DNA from 3 places in the Pantoea sp. X-Soil-YNGN-775 genome. Region 1 is predicted to be linked to each of the others. Evidence: predicted binding sites of a transcription regulator. Region 1 holds the regulator's gene; each other region holds the start of a gene.
The links. The regulator PhoB, encoded in region 1, activates phosphate uptake and scavenging genes when phosphate is short. The targets are predictions, from matches to a motif close to CTGTCATAAAACTGNCNNAT.
Positions count from the first base shown of each region.

Region 2: a site for PhoB is predicted at 997-1,016, ahead of ugpB (sn-glycerol-3-phosphate ABC transporter substrate-binding protein UgpB). Genes of this name have one in related genera too.
Region 3: a site for PhoB is predicted at 1,372-1,391, ahead of AC6I8I_RS20940 (esterase-like activity of phytase family protein). Genes of this name have one in related genera too.

Region 1 covers NZ_AP035945.1:939,052-941,322, forward strand. The annotation lists gene sbcD (exonuclease subunit SbcD) at 1-811, opposite strand, end outside; gene phoB (phosphate response regulator transcription factor PhoB) at 1,007-1,696, shown strand; gene phoR (phosphate regulon sensor histidine kinase PhoR) at 1,711-2,271, shown strand, end outside.
Region 2 covers NZ_AP035945.1:3,944,871-3,947,141, forward strand. The annotation lists gene ugpB (sn-glycerol-3-phosphate ABC transporter substrate-binding protein UgpB) at 1-903, opposite strand, end outside; gene livF (high-affinity branched-chain amino acid ABC transporter ATP-binding protein LivF) at 1,539-2,252, opposite strand; gene livG (high-affinity branched-chain amino acid ABC transporter ATP-binding protein LivG) at 2,254-2,271, opposite strand, start outside.
Region 3 covers NZ_AP035946.1:226,214-228,484, reverse strand. The annotation lists gene AC6I8I_RS20940 (esterase-like activity of phytase family protein) at 1-1,328, opposite strand, end outside; gene AC6I8I_RS20935 (GrpB family protein) at 1,511-2,029, shown strand; gene AC6I8I_RS20930 (NAD(P)H-dependent flavin oxidoreductase) at 2,244-2,271, opposite strand, start outside.

The DNA.
Region 1 (2,271 bases):
GCGGCGTCACCGTTTGCAAACCGCGCGGGGTGAAGTCCAGCAGGAAGACGCTTTTTTCACTGCCCAGTTCATCAAAACTGAGTGCAATCGGCGAGCCGCTGTAACGGATGTGCTCGGTGCCCGCTACCCGCTGAGCGCGATGAATGTGGCCGAGCGCGATGTAATCGACCTCAGGAAAGGCGGCGGCCGGAAAGGCGTCCAGCGTGCCGATATAGATGTCACGTACCGAGTCGCTCTGGCTGACGCCGACGGTGGTGAGATGGCCGGTGGCCACGATTGGCAGAGCCGGGTCCAGCGCCCGCGCGGCAGCCACGCGCTGCTGATAATGATGAGCAATCGCCTCCAGCAGCGAGGTCTGCTTGTCGCGTCCGGACTGGCCGGCGCGGCTGCGCAGGATGTCGCGCGGCCGCAGATATGGAATGGCGCACAGCAGCACGCCCGGCGCGCCCTGACGGGTGGTGAGCAGCAGCACATCGCTGTTGGCCTCGGGCGTGGCGATCACCCGGGTATTCAGGCAGGCGAGCAGTTCGCATGACTCATTGAGCGTCGCCACCGAGTCGTGATTGCCCGCCAGCACAATCAGCTGACAGCCGCTGGGCTGCAGCGCCACCACAAAGCGGTTGAACATTTCGCGCGCGTAGCTGGGCGGGGTGCCGGTATCGAACAGATCGCCCGCCACGATTAACGCATCCACCTGATGCTGTTCGATCTGGATCAACAACCAGTCGAGAAACGCCTGATGTTCCGCTGCCCGACTCTTGTTGTAAAAGAACTGCCCCAGATGCCAGTCCGCAGTATGAATGATGCGCATAAAACTCCCTGCCGTTGTAATTCGCCCGGCGATTATACTGGCTCTGTGGCCAAAGCGAAAAATTGTCGCTGCGCGGTCATAATTGATTACCACTGGCCTGAATGAGCGGGTATGTTTTTCATAAAAGTGTCACAAATCTGACGCATAATGGCGCCGCGAATCTCAGTGACAGCCGTCATATCAGCAGGAGTAATAATGGCTAAGCGCATTTTGGTTGTGGAAGATGAAGCCCCAATCCGTGAAATGTTGTGCTTTGTTCTGGAGCAGAACGACTATCAGCCAATTGAGGCGGAAGATTATGACAGCGCAGTGGGTAAGCTGATTGAACCCTGGCCCGATCTGATTCTGCTGGACTGGATGTTACCCGGCGGCAGCGGCATTCAGTTTATTAAGCATCTGAAACGCGAAGCGATGACCCGCGATATTCCGGTGATGATGCTCACCGCCCGCGGTGAAGAAGAGGACCGGGTGCGCGGGCTGGAAGTCGGCGCTGACGATTACATCACCAAGCCGTTCTCGCCAAAAGAGCTGATGGCGCGCATCAAAGCCGTCATGCGCCGTATTTCACCGATGGCGGTGGAAGAGGTGATTGAGATGCAGGGACTGAGCCTGGATCCCTCCTCGCACCGGGTGATGTCGGAAACCACGCCGCTGGAAATGGGCCCTACCGAATATAAACTGCTGCACTTCTTTATGACCCACCCGGAGCGGGTTTATAGCCGCGAACAGCTGCTGAACCACGTCTGGGGCACCAACGTGTATGTCGAAGATCGCACCGTCGATGTTCACATTCGCCGTTTACGTAAAGCGCTGGAAGTCTCCGGCCACGATCGCATGGTACAAACCGTCCGTGGAACAGGGTATCGTTTCTCTGCCCGCTACTAAACGGAGTTTTCACCGTGCTGGAACGCCTCTCCTGGAAGAGATTACTGTCAGAACTGCTGCTGGCGTGTCTGCCTGCGCTGCTGCTTGGCCTGCTGTTCGGTTATCTGCCGTGGCTGCTGTTGCTGAGCGTGCTGGCGGTGCTGCTGTGGCATTTCCACAACCTGATGCGCCTGTCGCACTGGTTGTGGCTCGATCGTACCATGACGCCGCCAGCCGGGCGGGCCAGCTGGGAACCGCTGTTTTACGGGCTCTACCAGATGCAGTTACGCAACCGGCGGCGGCGGCGCGAACTCGGCAACCTGATTAAACGCTTTCGCAGCGGCGCCGAGTCGCTGCCGGATGCGGTGATCCTCACCACCGAAGAGGGCACCATTTTCTGGTGCAACGGGCTGGCACAACAGCATCTCGGGCTACGCTGGCCAGAAGATAATGGCCAGAACATCCTTAACCTGCTGCGCTATCCGGAATTCTCGCGCTATATCCGCCAGCGTGACTTCGACAAACCGCTGACGCTGGTGCTGAATAACCAGTACCACATGGAATTTCGCGTTATGCCCTACAGTGAAGGCCAGTGG
Region 2 (2,271 bases), 1.2 Mb from region 1:
TGGTGCCTCAGGGACGGTGTCGTCATACGGCATCATGCCTACGCCGAAGTTAAATTTGGCGTAATGACGAATATCCGCCAGCGAGCCGGATGAGGCGGTGGTGATACCGCAATCGCCGTTATAGAACTTGGCGGTGGACTCATCTTTGCGGCCAAAGTAGGTGAAGTCGCCCTGTTTATTCATCTCTTCCAGCATCTGGATATGACGAACCTGCACCGGCTTATTGAACTCCAGGACCGCATCGTGTCCGTCAAAACCGTTGTTTTTGGTCGCTACCGGCAGCGCATGCCAGGCACTGAAGTTTTCGATCTGAATCCAGCCCTGCCAGCCGCTGGCGTAACCACAGCTCATGCCCGATTTACGCAGCGCCGCCGCATCTTTCGCCAGCTCCTGCCAGGTTTTAGGCGGCTGGTCCGGATTAAGACCCGCTTTTTTGAACGCGTCTTTGTTGTAGTAGAGCACCGGCGTCGAGCTGTTGAACGGCTGAGAGATCAGCTGACCGTTGCTGTCGCTGTAGTAGCCCGCCACCGTCGGCACAAACTGTTTTTCATCAAACGGAATACCGGCATCTTTAAACACCTGATGCACCGGCACAATCGCCTGCGACGCCATCATGGTGGCGGTACCGACTTCATACACCTGCAACACGGCGGGTGCTTTGCCGGTGCGCACGGCCGCGATACCTGCCGCCAGGCTCTGCTCGTAGTTACCTTTGTAGGTCGGAACAATTTTGTAATCGGGATGGGCCTGGTTAAAGCGTTGCGCCAGCGAGTCAACTTCTTTGCCTAACTCGCCTTCCATAGAGTGCCAGAACGGGATCTCAGTGGCGGCCAGCGCCTGGCCGCTGAGCGCTAGGCTAAGCAGTGCGCCGATCAGGCTACGACGATAGGTAACGACGGACATAGAATTTTCCTGTGCAGGTAAATACGCGTGAAATCACGCATTTGTGGTTCGCGAAGTAACATGACACGGGAAAATGAAGGATTAATAACGGGCAGATGACAGCCAGATGACAGGCTTAAGCGTGGAAAAGACGGAGCGGCTACCGGCCGGGCTGAGATTTTTGATAAGGTCTGGCCTGGTTGCGGTAAGACTGAGCCCTGCACAGAGAACACGGTCAGATCGGAAAGACGCTAAAGCCAATCCATGACACGCTCGGCCCGCGCGATTACGCACCCATTTTGATGGCCGTCGGCGGCACATAACGCACCCATTTCGAAGGCCGTCGGCGGCGCAGCGGGCATTTATATCGAAGGCCGTCGGCGGCACATCACGCACCCATTTCGAAGGCCGTCGGCGGCGCAGCGCGCATTTATATCGAAGGCCGTCGGCGGCGCAGGCAGGTTGCGGGCGGACAGCGCGCAGTAACCGGAGCGTACATTGAGTACGTGAGGATTACGAGCACTGCCCAACCACAACCTGACCAGTAAGCCAGGCCGATGTACCAAAGGGCGCAGTAACCGGAGCGTACATTCAGTACGTGAGGATTACGAGCACTGCCCAACCACAACCTGACCAGCAAGCCAGGCCGTGCCCCATCAGGCACCCAGGTATGCGCTTCGGACGGCTTCATTGGAAAGCAGCGCGGCCCCGCTATCCTCCAGCACTACGTGGCCGTTTTCCAGCACGTAGCCACGATCAGCCAGCTTCAGCGCCTGGTTGGCGTTCTGCTCCACCAGGAAGATGGTCATTCCTTCGCTGCGCAGCTGTTCGATGGTGTCGAAGATCTGCTGAATAATAATCGGTGCCAGACCCAGCGACGGTTCATCCAGCAACAGCAGGCGGGGCTGGCTCATCAGCGCACGGCCAATCGCCAGCATCTGCTGCTCACCGCCGGACATGGTGCCGGCACGCTGGATTTTGCGCTCCTCCAGCCGCGGGAACAGTTGATAAACGCGCTTAATCCGCTCCAGATATTGCGGGCGGCTGGCAAAAAAGCCGCCCATCGCCAGATTCTCTTCCACCGTCATACGCGAAAACACCCGCCGGCCTTCCGGCACGATGGCGATAGCTTCACGCATGATACGTGCCGTTTGCCAGTCGGTAATGGTTTTACCGTCAAAGGTGATGGTGCCGTGGCTGGCTCGCGGTTCGCCACACAGCGTACCCAGCAGCGTGGTTTTTCCGGCACCGTTGGCCCCAATCAGCGTGACGATCTCGCCCTGATTAATGTAAAGGCTGACGTTATGCAACGCCTGGATTTTGCCATAGTGAGCGCTCACGTTATCAATGGTTAACATCGCATTTGCCATCTTACGCCTCTCCTAAATA
Region 3 (2,271 bases), on a different replicon from region 1:
CACAACTCGCTATCTGACTCGGGTTTCTCCAGCGGCTTCAGGCCGATAGTGGTGGCCACCGGCTTATCATCGACCGTCAGCGTCCCCTGCTCGTTCACCCGATAATCCTTGCGCTTCTTGCCTTCAACCGGCTTTTTCATCACCGTTTTCACGCCAAAGTCATTGTCATTAGCCACCGCCAGGGTTTTATTGTCAATCAGCGCCAGCCCTTCGGCCTTCTCCTGCTGCCAGCCGAGCTGACGTAAATCGACCACCCGCGTTTTAGCCGCGAGCTTAATGCCGCGCTGCGCCAGCGTTTTCTCATCGTCAAACTCCGGGTAGTCGTCAGGCTTATCGAATGCGGCAAGATCGGTAGCCCGGCTCAGGTCCACCTTATAAATAAGGTTACGCATTGCGTCGTCTTTGCTGCTGCCCTGTTCAATCAGCAGGATATGCTGATTGTCGATCGCCACGATATCGCCAATTTTCGCGTCGCTGTTTTTAGCGTAAGCCTCGCTGTCGATGGGGTAACCATACATCGCGGTTTTCCCGGTCGCCGGATCAAAGCTGACCAGGCGGGTAAAGCGCGCCTGCTTTTTACTTTTACCCTCGATATCCAGCGTGCTCTGCACCGCGGCGATAATACGGCCATCCGGCATGCGGGTGAGGCCTTCAAAGCCACGATTTGGCTGGCGCCACTTAAGAATATTCGGCAGACCACCGGCGATCGATTTCTCTCCTTCCGCGGCCTGCGGCCCGTGAATCGCCAGAATCTTACCGCGCTGATCAACGTTAATCAGGAACGGGCCATACTCATCGCTCAGCCAGTATCCGCCCTTGCCGTCAGGCGTAATGCCTTCCGTATCCAGACCCCGGTTATCGCCATGCAGCACTTTCAGGGTATCGCTGAGCGCGACTTCATTGGTTGAGCCGATGACGCCATCCTGTAGCGGTAAGCCGTTCACATTGCCCTTTTCGTCATGCAGCGGCCGCGCATCCGTGGCCTCCGCTTTGCCGTTCTGCACCCGAATCTTCATCAGCAGCGGGGCGAAGTCTGGCGTAACGAAAATCTTCGCCTCCTTTTTACCCACATCAGGCGAGTCGGCATTCGGTCCGCGATCGGTGACGGTTTCGAAGGTGAGCGCGTCGCCCTGCTTGCCGGTAAACAGCAAGCCGGAGCCGATCCCTACCGGCAAACCCTGTGGAAACGCGCTGGCGAAAGCGCCGCTGTAGCTTACGCGCGTACCTTCGGGAAAACTGACAATATAGTGCTCAGCCTGAGGCTGTGCCGCTAACGTTGATAAAGAGAGCGCACAACCGATAATCAAGGCAATGGTTTTTATTTTCATAATGTTAACGTCCATGAAGGAAAACTGACATCTTAAGGGAGACAAATGACAGTTAAATGATATGCCCGGCAAACTTAGGCGGCTAACAGCTTGATTTCACCTCGTTAAGAAGCGGGATGGTGCGGGGATGAAGGTATATTTCTGTGACAGGGTAAATAGCATCGGGCAAAGAGGAGCTAGCTATGCGGTCAGTTGTTGTGGTGCCGTACGATAAACAGTGGCCGGAAATGTTTAAGGCAGAAAGTGCCTTAATAAAGACATTTTTAGGTAAGATAGTTAAAGATATTCATCATATTGGCAGTACGGCGGTGCCTGGCCTCGCAGCAAAACCCGTTATCGATATACTGCTGGAAGTGTACGATATCAACCCACTGGATAAATACCGCTCTGCAATGGCCCGCGCCGGATACGTTGCGCGCGGTGAGAACGGAATTGCAGGGCGACGCTACTTCATTAAGGGTGGTGACAGGCGCAGCCATCAGCTACATGCGTTTGCAGTCGGCGATACACAGATATTAAGACATCTTGCTTTCCGTGATTACCTGAGGAAAAACAGCGATATCGCCGAAAAATATGCCGGGATAAAGCGCGCGGCAGCATCGCTGTATAATAACGATGCGCATCGCTATAGCGCATTCAAAGCAGACTTTATAGAGCATCATCTGCAGCTGGCGCTGATTGATCCGCAGCGTCAGATATAGAGCCAGTCGTCCGGGTCTCAGGGTGAATGGCTGTGGCTGTGACTGTGGTCAGCATTGTTCAGCTCACGCCTCGTTTGTCTTGTCCTGGCTGTGGTATCTGACACGCTTCGCTTGCTGCAGTCATCACCCGCTTTCCCCTCTGCCACCTTACCCTGCCCTGACTCTTTCAGGCGTCGCGGTCAGTCTGTTGAGTAATGGCGTTAACGGTGCGCTGTTACTCTTTGAAGTCCTGCATAAGTTCA